DNA from 3 places in the Paenibacillus ihbetae genome. Region 3 is predicted to be linked to each of the others. Evidence: riboswitches for the same ligand, from Rfam matches in the RefSeq annotation. Region 3 holds a riboswitch; each other region holds the start of a gene.
What was found. A riboswitch is a leader RNA that binds a small molecule or an ion and turns the genes downstream of it on or off. The one in region 3 is predicted to bind cyclic di-AMP.
Positions count from the first base shown of each region.

Region 1: linked by a shared signal. The riboswitch ahead of BBD41_RS26270 (C40 family peptidase) and the one ahead of BBD41_RS16280 (APC family permease) in region 3 are both predicted to bind cyclic di-AMP.
Region 2: linked by a shared signal. The riboswitch ahead of BBD41_RS14225 (resuscitation-promoting factor) and the one ahead of BBD41_RS16280 (APC family permease) in region 3 are both predicted to bind cyclic di-AMP.

Region 1 is NZ_CP016809.1:5,840,881-5,845,137, forward strand. It holds gene BBD41_RS26265 (pectinesterase family protein) at 1-1,955, shown strand, start outside; cyclic di-AMP (ydaO/yuaA leader) riboswitch at 2,209-2,342, shown strand; gene BBD41_RS26270 (C40 family peptidase) at 2,346-2,822, shown strand; gene BBD41_RS26275 (stalk domain-containing protein) at 3,165-4,257, opposite strand, start outside.
Region 2 is NZ_CP016809.1:3,182,119-3,186,375, forward strand. It holds gene rsmA (16S rRNA (adenine(1518)-N(6)/adenine(1519)-N(6))-dimethyltransferase RsmA) at 1-211, opposite strand, end outside; gene rnmV (ribonuclease M5) at 213-761, opposite strand; gene BBD41_RS14225 (resuscitation-promoting factor) at 989-2,179, opposite strand; cyclic di-AMP (ydaO/yuaA leader) riboswitch at 2,456-2,669, opposite strand; gene BBD41_RS14230 (TatD family hydrolase) at 2,882-3,649, opposite strand; gene BBD41_RS14235 (HD domain-containing protein) at 3,810-4,257, opposite strand, start outside.
Region 3 is NZ_CP016809.1:3,671,673-3,675,929, reverse strand. It holds gene BBD41_RS16285 (molybdopterin-containing oxidoreductase family protein) at 1-657, opposite strand, end outside; cyclic di-AMP (ydaO/yuaA leader) riboswitch at 1,199-1,381, shown strand; gene BBD41_RS16280 (APC family permease) at 1,559-3,385, shown strand; gene BBD41_RS16275 (amino acid permease) at 3,684-4,257, shown strand, end outside.

The DNA.
Region 1 (4,257 bases), 2.2 Mb from region 3:
CGGTTCGGGTCATTCCATTCCCTGCGAGTACCGCGCCGCCTCCGGCTGATCTTCGATTGAACCCGGGCAAGAACCGCGTCAAGCTCTCCTGGTCAGCCGTAGAAGGTGCGGCTTCTTACCAAGTTACAAGGTCGGAATCCAGAAACGAAGAAGGTAAGGTCATCGCGTCTGATTTGCGGCAGCCCGGTTTGATCGATACGGATGTCGTTACAGGTAAAACCTATTATTATTCGGTCAGGTCGGTAAACGGGAACGGACCGGGAGTCGGAAGCTATCCTCAAGGCGCAACGCCTGCTTCGATCATCATCGTGGCCAAGGACGGTACAGGTATGTTTACGAGCGTTCAAGCCGCGATAGACTCCATCCCGGATGGCAATACGGACCGAGCGATAATCTATATCCGTAACGGGATCTATGAGGAGCAGGTTACCGTTCCCAAAACGAAGCATGCCGTGAGCTTGATCGGCGAGAGCAAGGAAGAGACGGTCATCACCTATACCGGGATAACGGGCACCGGATTCAATGAGCGTGCCACTGCAATCGAATCCGATGATTTTACCGCCGAGAACATCACGTTTGCGAATGGAGCGGGTGCCCAAGGCCCGGCGGCGGCAATCGATCTGCGGGGCGATCGGGCCTATTTCAACAATGTACGAATGCTCGGATATCAGGACACGTTCTTTGTGAACAATGCCGGGAAACGGGTGTACGTGAAGAACAGCTATATTGAAGGAGCGGTTGATTTTATTTACGGACCAGGAATCGGCGTGTTTGACCAGAGCGTCATTCACAATGTCCGTTCAGGGGGATATATTACAGCCGCCAGCACCCCGGAAAATCAATCTTACGGATATTTGTTCATCAACAGCAAAATTACGGGAGCGGGCGGAATCTTCGATGTTTATCTTGGGCGTCCATGGCGACCGTTTGCCCATGTGCTGTTCATGAACTCGGAAATGGAAGGAATCGTGCACGATAAAGGCTGGCATAACTGGGGAAGGCCGGATAACGAGAAAACCGCCAAATACTACGAATATAACAATACCGGACCTGGCGCGGCAGCCGAGGCCCGCGCGAATTGGTCGAAGCAGCTCACGCCGGACGAAGCCAATCTGTACACGGTTCCCATGATGATGAAAGGATCGGATGGCTGGGATCCGACCATGATGCCGGTTCTTCCCGAGCCTTACGGGGAAGATGACGATACGCCGCCGCACACGGCTTCCAAATTAACGCCGGAACAACCTAACGGCCTGAACGGCTGGTACACGGTGCCAGTTACCGTTGAATTGAGCGTGCAAGACGACGGTTCGACCGTTACCGAAACCGTCTACAGCTTTGACGGCGTTACCTGGACTCACTACTCGGGGCCGATCGTTCTGGACCAGGAAGCGGCATCGGCTGCGCTATATTACCGCTCTGTCAACGCTGCAGGTCTTGAAGAAAGCATCCAATCCGTTCCATTGGCCATTGATCTGTCCCCGCCGGACATTCGGGTAGAGCCACCGGCAAAAGAGGGAGGATGGAATGTCTCCAGCGATTGGACGCCGGTCATCCATATGACCGACTCCGTTTCCGGCATTGATGGAAGCCGGACGGTCATTAAGCTGGACGGCCAACCCGTCCCACCCGGTGAAGCTATCCCGCTGTATCAGCTTCCGCTCGGTGATCATGTCTTGACCGTGGAAGGAGCAGATCTAGCGGGCAATACGGCAGCAGCCGAGATTGAATTTCAGACGGTGACGAGCCCCGGCGATATGATCGCCCTGATCGAGCGGTTCCTGAGCAGCGGGGATATCCGGAACGCAGGGATCGCGAACAGTTTGACGAAGAAGCTGGAGAAGGGGAATCTGGGCAGCTTTGAGAATGAAGTCGGGGCGCAGCGAGGCAAGCATCTGTCAGAAATGGCGGCAGACGTCCTGCTGCGGCATGCCGAGTCGATAAACCACATGTGATTTCATACAGCTTGCATTTGCTAGTACAGAAGCCGGCGCCTTAGCTGCCGGCTTCTTATATGAAGAATTTCGCCGCACGAGAAAACGGAAACAATTTTAACATAAATGTCATGACTATGTGACCTTTCATATAGTAAAAACACTGTTGAAACTCTTTCGATTCGACGGCGATATCTAAAAAACGATAGATTTATCGGATATTATTGACAGTTTGCTAGCTTGTATACTATATTAAGAAAGGGTTACAAAATGTTAATGAATTTTGCCGAATTTCGCTAAAGAAAACGGGGGAACCGTCCTGGGTGAATTATTCTTGTAGTAGAGGGAATATAGGTGACCTTCAGCCGAACCCTTAGCTAACTCCGTAGGCATCGAAGGAGAGAATATATTTTGAAGAAATTGGTCATTTCTTTGCTAGGATCCGCAATCATTTTTTCTTCCGGTGCCGTGACAGCGTTTGCCGATCAGCAGCCTAACTTTCAGCAGCAAGTGAAGCAGTTAGTAGGAACACCGTACAAGTGGGGCGGAACAACCACAAGCGGATTTGATTGCTCCGGATTTATTCTGTATATGTTCCGTAATTTTGATCTTGACCTTCCGCGCACTTCCCAAGGACAAGCCCAAGTAGGCGTGCATGTAGACCAGGAAGAGCTGCGTGTCGGTGATCTGGTATTCTTCAACACGAACGGCAAGGGAATTTCACATGCTGGCGTTTATATTGGAGACGGGCAGTTCGCACATGCTTCAAGCAGCAAGGGTGTTCGAATCAGCAAGCTTAGCGATTCTTACTATAAGCCTCGTTATGTTACCGCACGTCGGGTGCTAGGCCAAGAGGAATATGCGAAGCTGGTAGGAAGCGTTAGCTAGACCAGCTAATCCTTGATCATGATCCGACTCTCTGCACGATGCAAGTCTTGAAAGTCCTAGTAAAGGAATCCTATGGTCGATTTTTATTGATTGCACCGAATACATACATAAGTCTTGATGATGACCTCTGTTTACAACGGAGGTCATTTTTTTTGTGCCGGTCATGCGGAAGAGTGGCATCGGCTAATTCATAGCCTGTGTCGTTTCATTGGCTGTCAGAGATGCTCGGTTATCACGGAAGCATTGAACAAGCTGAACAGGCTGCAGGTCCATAGCGACCGGCAGCCTGTATGGTGAAGAGAGGAAGGATGGACTCATCCACGCTTCAACCTTTATTACGGATCACTCTTTGATCACCGCTTTGTTCATGGCGCCTTCGATATCATCACCGTAGACTCTGAATATACCGAGCCGCCACAATGCCGCACCTTTCAGCTGATAGCGCTTGGCCAGACCAAGCTTGTCGTCGATGGAGTTCTCCGTTTCGCTGCCCAGGCTGATACCAAGCAGCAGCTTGTCCTTGGGTGCCCCGGCATCCAAAGCAAGCTGAATGGCCTGCTGCACTTGCGTGTTCGGTTCCGGCTTTCGGTCTTTGTTGCCAACCGGGTGATACTGGTATGCCATGATAATCAGATCGTCGGCAATCGATGCAAGCGTTTTGTAATCATACCCTTTATAGGCGCTGTTTAACGGAGGTACGGCCAAGGACAGGGCAGCCCCTTTCGGCAAGGCAGCTCTAAGGTCCTTCACGTATTGGTTCAGCAGCTTCTGCTGGGAGGCGGCATCCAGCTTGAAGCCCAATCCTTCGAAATCAAGCACGACTCCGCCGAACCCATTGTCCGCAACGGCGGCGGTAATCCCGTCGATCGATTTCATCCGCAGCAAGGCGTCGCTCATCATTTTTGTCAGCTCGCCGTTACCGTCCAGTGCATATACCATCAGATAGGGCTTAATGCCCTGTTCTTCCGCATCGGCTACAAGTGACTGGGGCGTGATGTCTCCGGCGGCTTCCGGCATGCGGTATTCAACCCCTTGAAGGGTGAATTCGCCGTTACGGTCAATTCGGCTCCAGCCAAAGGCGACGGAATTCATCCATTGAATAATATCCCGCTCTTTGAAGGATTCAATGGCATAGAAGGCCCGCAGATGCATTTTGCTTTTCGGTGATTTGAGCGATACGGTGCGCGTTGCCTGATTCCACTTTACGGAAGCCCCGAATTGGCTGCTGAACGAGCTGAGCGGAATCAGCACGCGTCCCTCGCGCATGATGGGCGCTGCAGGCAGCTTGACGTTCTTCTTATTCACCACGGCGGTGGTGCTGCCGACTCTGAGCTGAACCTCGGTTGTGTTATCGGTGCCGTTCTTTACCGCCTGCACGGTTTGAGTCTTGCTGTTCCATTTGATATCGATGCCCAGTGCCTCGCCCACGGCCCGG
Region 2 (4,257 bases), 490 kb from region 3:
TTTGCGCAAGCTTCTCCGTCAGCGCCCCGATGCCGGGTCCAATCTCAAGCGCCCCTTTCTCTTGATCAAGCCCTGCGGCCTCCACAATCTTGCCCAAAATATTCTGGTCGATCAGAAAATTCTGCCCCAGGCTCTTCTTAAAGGAGAAGCCATGGCGGGCAATGATCTCCTTCGTACGTCTAGGTGTCGATATATCTTCCATCCGGTTCATCTCAGCTTTGGCCTCCCTCTTCCAGCTGCGCTAACGCCGCCAGAAACTCTTCACGCGATATTTGAAACATCGCCAAACGTTTATGGAACTGCTTGGAGTTGCAATACCCGATACCCAGTACATTCCCCATGAACATTCTCCGGGCTGCAGCGTCCGGATGAGCCGTCAGCCCCGCATCGATCAGATCCTCCAGGCTGATCTGGCTCTCCGCCCCCTCAAACGAGGTGTGGACGCGGTCCAGGGCATGCCGTATGGCCTCCGGCGATGCATTCTCGACTCCGATATCGCCCTTGCGCGTCGCATCCGCCTCCGGAATGAAGGCGTGCTTGCAGCCGGGGACATGACGGTCGATGATTTTGCGTATCCGCTCCCCTGCATGATCGGGGTCTGTCAGGATGATTACCCCCCTGCGCTCCTTTGCGAGGGCAATACGGCGCAGCGTATGCTTATTAATAGCAGAGCCGCCGGTCTCGATCGTGTCGGCATCCACCGCACGCTTGATCGCTACCGTATCGTCCCTGCCTTCAACCACAATCACTTCACGGATCATAACGTTCTCTCTTCCTTCCCAAAAGGACACATACATACATACATACATACAGCCAGTCCAACCGTTCTCAATGAACCGGCCCAGCCTTATCCATGCGGCGGTAGGCTCAAAATGACCGAAACGCCGCAAAACAAAAGAAGAGGAGTTTCTCCTCTTCTTCATTATGATCTATTATAAGCTAAATTCGTTAGCATTAGAATGGCAATGTCATTAGAAAATGGGATTCATTAGTTCACATCAGGCTTTACGGGACCGATCACATAAACGGTGCGGCCCGATTTCCGGCCAAAGTTCATGGCCGCTTTCAGCGAATCGTAATACACATCAATTTTATGTCCCTTAATCGCTCCGCCGGTATCCTCTGCGCGGCGGAAGCCGATGCCTTCGATATACACCCACCAGCCAATCGGAATGACGCTCGGATCAACCGCGATCGTACGACCCTCGGTTACCCGTGTTCCGGAAGCCGTACGGGTTCCGATTCCCTCCTGCTCGGCGGAATATGCAGTCATCGAAACATTGTTCAGCACTTTCTGGTATTTGAAATCAACACCCGCTCTGGAGATGACATTATTCTCCGTCGCTTTGGCGGTGGACACCTTTCTTGTGCCCGTAAGCTTCGCCGGGGCAGATTTCACATTCGGAGTCGCTGCCGCCTGAAGCACAACAGGTTTCTCAACCTTCTTCGTACCTACGGCGATAATTTTGTCCTTCGTCTTACGCTCAACCTCTTGCGAGACCTTTGTCTTGGATACCAGCTTGCCGTTATGGTACACCTTCTCGTAGTGATGTACGAGAACGCCCGGCTCACCACGCTGAATGACACGGTTATCGCCGCGCTCCAGCGACGGATCCGCGGTCTTGATGACGCGGAACTCGCGGTTCTCCTTCTCCGCTACGGTCTGCTTCGTAACCCGAACGACTTGAATGTTCATATCGCTGGTAAGCTTCGTGTCCTGTGACGGCTTTACTATATCTTCACCCTTGATCGTAATGCCAGCTTCTTTGAGTACACTATCGACCGTGTCCTGGGTCGTGAAAATGGTTTTGGTGGTGCCCCCTACTGTTACTTTAACTGGGATTGCACGGTCAATGATAATCCGGTCCCCATCCTGGATCGTCCCGTTTAAAGGCATCGAGACCTGATCCTGCGGATTCAGTGTGATCGCTTGCTCATCCAGCAATTCCTGAAGCAACGATCCTCTGGTTTCTACCGTGGTTACGCGGCCATCGACCACAATTTGAACTTGCTTGCCCGATTGATCATGGATAACCAGCGATACGAGTAGTGATACCGTAACAGCCCCCATGGCGCCGAGCATCATCAATTGACGCAAATTCTCATGCTTCCATCGCAATGCGTAAGACATGCTGGATGATTGTGATTCATGGGTTTCTTCAGGTTGAAAAATGCCCACTATTCCATCCTCCTTCATAGTCCCGCCGTCTTAGGTAACGCATGAATGCATTTGACGTGACTATAGCAGTTATTCTCGCAAGGCGTGCTGCTATCTATCTAACGCCCTGCGTCAATCCCCGTCTTCCCGTTCACCACTAGGAATCACCTCCTGTTTACCAACAGTATGACGAAACCTACTCCAATATTCAAAAATAAAAGAAGCCAGCGTGAAAGAGTACTAGAGGCTCTAACGTGGCTTCCTGATGATTGAAATCATGGAAATGGTATGCACGAGAATTCCCCTCTTACTTCGCTTACGGAGTTAGCTGTCGGGTTCGGACGTAAGAGAGACGCCCTAGCTCCGGTCGCCCGCTCATGGCGAGGACCTTCACATTCACCCCAAAGACCCGATAAAGAAATCATATACGGCTCATGCACGACAGTTTACGATGCACGGCAGTATCGGTTCCCCCGTTCCCCAGACTTCGGAGATTAAGCGAGACGGTTCATGAAATATGATCGCTGAAGTTTACAGCTTTGCAAACTTGCAGCTTCTTATCACTGAAAAGATGATATCCTGTTTCCATGCAGGTTGTAAAGGAACAATCAAGCACATTTTTTGATGTAAAAGGTTAAAAAATTGTAAAACAATCGTCTTTTCAGGTTAAAAAACTTTAATTAATCGCAATTCCTCACTTTTTCATCGCTTTTGCTCTCGTTTTCACGAAATACCAAATCGTTCCAGCGCGTTTCTCGTGGTAATTTGGACCAGTTCATCGAAGGACATGCCCCGAATTTCGGCTGCCGTCTCGGCCACCAATTTCACATAAGCGGACTCGTTTCGCTTCCCTCGGAAGGGGTGCGGAGTCAGGTAAGGCGAGTCCGTTTCAATGAGAAGGCGATCTAGCGGAACCTTGGCCAGAACCTCCTTCGGCTGCTTGGCATTTTTGAACGTGATCGGTCCGCCGAACGAAATATGAAAGCCCATATCCAGGCACAGCTTAGCCGTTTCCCAGCTGCCCGAGAACGAATGCATCACGCCGCCAACCTCATGAGCCTTCTCTTCCTTCAAAATCTTCACGATATCCTCATGCGCATCGCGATTATGAATCACAATCGGCATTCGGAGCTCCCGGGCCAGACCGATTTGGCTGCGCAGCACCCGGTGCTGCACCTCCTTCGGGGATGTATCCCAGTGATAATCGAGGCCGATCTCCCCGATCGCAACAACTTTCTCATGGCTGCAGAGCGAAGCGATCCATTCCAGGTCGCCCTCCTCCATCGTGATCGCATCCACGGGATGCCAGCCTACCGCCGCATATATAAAATCATACGTCTCCGCCAGCTTCATCGTGGTCGGAATCGTTTCGCGATTAAAACCGATATTGATCATCCGGCTGACGCCGGCTTCAAGCGCCCGGGCAATCGTCTCCTCCCGGTCCTCGTCGAATTGGGGAGCATCCAGATGGGTATGCGTGTCGAACAGCATGTTCTCTCCCTCTCCTTTCTTGTCGATCCTTGATCGTATCTTTCCTGCACAAAACCTTTAGCATTCCGTTCGATGGTTGTCCAATATCATTGCTCTGATGGCGGCAACCTTAAGACGGATTTATCTTTATCCTGATCCAAGTACCCTAAAATAAGGGGACTCATCCCTGACGGCGGAATAAATCAGCAATTTCGGCCGGCATCCGGTCAAGCAGCGGCTCCACTCTCTCCTCCGGGTAATACAGATAATTCCGGCCCTTATGGATCCCGCTAATGGAGCGCACGATATCGGACACCTCGGAGATTTCCCGAAGCTGGTCATGCCGGTCCAACAGCAGAATTTGCTTCTCGTTCAGCGGCATGCCCGAATGAAACTTATCATAAGGAAGATCGGTCGGAAAATCAATCTCCAGATCATATGCGGGATCAAGACCCGCATCCCGAAATGCCTGGCGGACGGCGTCGATTGTCTCCGGATTGCCGGTGTCGATTTCTATATATTTATAGAGCTTCCGATGGATAAATCGGCCGCATATTTCGCTAAGGAGCGGATCGCTCTCGGACGTCCATTGCAGGAATGCCGTCTGAATGAGCGCCTCATCCAGACGC
Region 3 (4,257 bases):
TTTGTGAACATCGATGACGACGACCTTCGCGCCCCGCTTTCGCGCTTTTTCAGCCAGCACCACCTGGTGCATATTCGTGCTGACGATATTCCCGCCCCAGACGATGATGACATCGGCGTTCACCGTATCTTCGGGGACCGTTCCCCCGTTGAAGCCCATGACCGATTTCCAGCCTTCGTTTCCGGCCGAATTGCAGATGGACTGCTTCAGCTTGCTGGCGCCCAGCCTGTTGAAGAAACGGCGGTCCATGCCGTCTACGCTCAAGATGCCCATATTGCCGTAGAAGCTGTAGGGCAGGATGCTTTCAGGGCCATCCGATTCAATCAGCGCCTTGTACCGGTCCGTGATTTCCCGGATCGCCTCGTCCCAGCTGATCCGCTCAAATAATCCGGCCCCTTTAGGGCCTGTCCGGCGCAGCGGATACAGCACACGCTCCGGATGGTAGACCCGGTGAGCCATGTTGCGGACTTTATTGCAGATCGCGCCTTGCGTGATCGGATGGTCGGGGTTGCCCGTAACCTTTACGATTTTGCCGTTCTCTTTATGCAGCAGCAGGCTGCAAGTATCCGGACAATCCAACGGGCAAACCGCCGGAAATACGCCATATTCCTGATGAATCACTTTGTCCTCTCCCCCTTGTGCTTCAGCCTCAATCATATCCCCTTATCTTAAAAAAAATCAGCCCCATCGTAAAGTCATACATTTTTTTCTAAAGATGTGATTCAGCGCTCGACCTCCCGGGTATATTTCTATCGAGAGCAAGGATGAGAAACCCAGACCCTTTCTCCTCCTCGCCATATCATGGACCACTCCCAAAAAATTCGCCATGCTTGTATCTCCTCCCCCGAGATACGGCATGGCGAATTTACGTTACGGCCGGCTCAAGATGCGGCCGCGAATGCTCTCTTCGGCTTGCTTCTTCGATAGGAGCATCCTCTTTTATCTGCACGCCTACCTTCTTCCCCTCACCGCGTTTTCTGCTTTCCCTACCGCGCTTTCAGTTTCCAAATCTTCGCATACAGTGATTTATTGCGTAAATCCGCAAAATAATGATCCCGCGAAAGTCCGTATCCCATGTAATCGCTTACGTCCCATCCATTTGGCTCCCTTCTGCCGAAAATAGCGGCAAAAGGCCGTTTTACAATCGAATCCCGCAGGCGTAATATACTATTCAGATTTCAAATCCAATATGAATCTCACAGTTGATTCGCCGAATTTCCAGGAAGGAAAACGGGGGAACCGAAGCGTATGCCTGCCGAAGCGGCAGCCATACTATGGGGTGAATCCTGAATAGCCGCGGCATGTCCCGAGCGGCATCAGGTAGGGCGACTCTCGCGCCCGAATCCGACAGCTAACCTCGTAGGCGTTAATGGGAGGGTTGTGAACTTGTGCAAAAAAACACAGGCTCTAACCTGTGTTTTTTCTATGCCAAAAATCGAAAATTCGAAACGGAGATGCATCCCATGACCGGCTCTTGACCATTCACCCAAGCTCATAATTTTACGCTTTTCTGGGGGATAAACGACCCAAAAACCAAATCGAATCGGTGGTGAACACGATGTTATCTTCCATCAAGCGCTTCCTCATCGGAAGACCGCTCAAGTCCAATGAATTAGGCGATCAGAAGCTGAATAAAACGAAGGCCCTGGCGATTTTGTCGTCTGATGCCTTGTCATCCGTCGCCTACGGCCCCGAGCAAATTCTGCTGGTGCTGATGACCGTCGGCGCCGCGGCCTATTGGTATTCTATCCCGATCGCCATCGGCGTGCTCGTCCTATTGCTGGCATTGATCCTATCCTATAGACAGATCATATTCTCCTATCCGCAGGGCGGCGGAGCCTATGTCGTGTCGAAACGAAATCTGGGCATGTATCCCGGCCTCGTTGCCGGAGGCTCCTTGCTCGTCGACTATATCCTAACGGTGGCGGTCAGCGTATCGGCCGGTACGGATGCGATTACGTCGGCTTTTCCCGAGCTGCGTCCCTATAATGTCGGGATCGCCGTACTGTTCGTCCTGTTTCTTACCGTGCTGAACTTGCGGGGCGTGACGGAATCCGCCTCGATCCTGGCCTATCCGGTCTACCTGTTCGTGCTGGCCTTGTTTATTCTGATTGGCGTCGGTCTCTACGATATCGCAACCGGCCACGCTTCGCCGGAGCTGCACACCAAGATCGGCACGCCCGTCGCCGGACTGAGCCTGTTTCTGCTCCTGCGGGCGTTCGCTTCAGGCAGCTCCGCGCTCACCGGGGTTGAAGCCATATCCAACGCCATTCCGAACTTCAAGGAGCCTGCGCCGAACAACGCCGCCAAAACCCTGGCCGCGATGGGCTCCCTGCTCGCCCTGTTATTTTCGGGAATCGTCTTCCTGGCCTATTATTACGGGGTCAGTCCCAGCGAAGAGGTGACGGTTGTCTCCCAAATCGCCGAGCATACCTTCGGCCGGAACGCGCTGTATTATTTCATCCAGGGGACCACGGCGTTAATTCTGATCCTGGCGGCCAACACGGGGTATTCGGCATTTCCTCTGCTGGCCGTCAACCTGGCGAAGGATAAGTTCATCCCGCGGATGTTCACGGTCCGGGGGGACCGCTTGGGGTATTCCAACGGCATCATTATCCTCGGTCTTCTGTCCATCGTGCTGATCCTGGCCTTCGAGGGCAAGACCGAGCATCTGATCCCGTTGTACGCCGTCGGCGTATTCATTCCGTTTACCTTGTCGCAGACGGGGATGATGGTGAAGTGGCTTCGCGAGAAGCCTCCAGGCTGGCTCCCCAAGCTGGTCATTAACACGACGGGAGCCGTTATCAGCTTTGCGGTAACGTTGATCTTTTTCCTCACGAAATTCGCCCAGGTGTGGTCGGTGCTCCTGTTTCTGCCGCTCATCATCTGGATCTTCACCCGGATTCGGAATCACTATGAAGCGGTCGCCGATCAGCTCCGGATTACGACCTGCGAGCCGGCAAAGCCGATCGAGGGCAACATTATTATCGTACCGGTAGCCGGCATTACGCATGTGGTGGAGAACTCGCTCAATTATGCCAAATCGCTGTCCGCCGACCAGATTATCGCCGTTTACGTGAACTTCGAACGAGAAGACCAGATTGCCTTCGAGGAAAAATGGAAGAAGTGGCAGCCGGACGTCCGGCTGGTGACGCTGCATTCGCCATATCGCAGCATCATCTCGCCGCTGACCAAATTCATCGACATGGTACAGCGCAAGGCCAGCGAGTCGGACTACCAGGTGACGGTCGTCATTCCACAGTTCATTCCGAAGAAGGGGTGGCACAACTTCCTGCACAACCAGTCCAGCCTGCTCATTCGCGCTCATCTGCTGTACCGGCGGGATGTTATTCTTACGACGGTTCCTTATCATCTGAAGAAATAGCTGCAGCCCGGCCCCCCATGGGGGGGACGGGCTTTTTTCTGCCTCTGCGCCCGGTTTTGCATCCCGCATCCGATCACAGGCGGCTGATGCTGTTTCTTCTGAGTTAAAGCGAAAGGGAGCGGGTATTTAACCGGAGGGAGGCGTACTCGCATGGCCCGCCGGCCCCTTCACTGTTGGCGTTTTTTCGGGACAGGCAGCCTAAGGCTTTCAAAGCATCTTATTTTTATTTATAATGTCGGAATGGATGGGTCATGCATCGGGGAAATCTATCTAAATAAACATCTAGGAGACTCCATTTATGAGCTTGAAACACAATCTGCTTCGCAAGAAGCCGATTCCGTCTTTGACAGGCGGAGAAGTGCGTTCCGCATTGAAAAAACAGCTTGGCGTCATGGACTTGATCGTCCTTGGCGTCGGTTCTATCGTGGGGACGGGAATTTTCGTATTAACCGGCGTGACGGCCGCCACCCATGCCGGTCCGGGACTGATCCTGTCATTCCTGCTGGCAGGTCTCGTATGCGCCTTCTGCGCACTGTGCTATGCCGAATTCGCATCTACCGTGCCGGTGGCCGGCAGCGCTTATACGTACAGCTACTCCGCGTTCGGGGAAGGACTCGCTTGGCTGATGGGCTGGGATTTGCTTCTGGAATACGGCTTCGCAAGCGCCCTCGTATCCAGCAGCTGGTCGGGGTATGTGCAGAGCATTCTGTCCGGTTTCAATATCCATCTTCCTGTCGCCATTACTAGTGCTTTCAACCCGGCGAAAGGCACGTATGTGGATGTGCCGGCGATCGTCATCGCCCTGTTGATTACATGGATCGTATCCCGGGGAGCGAAGGAATCGACCCGGCTCAACACCATCATGGTATATC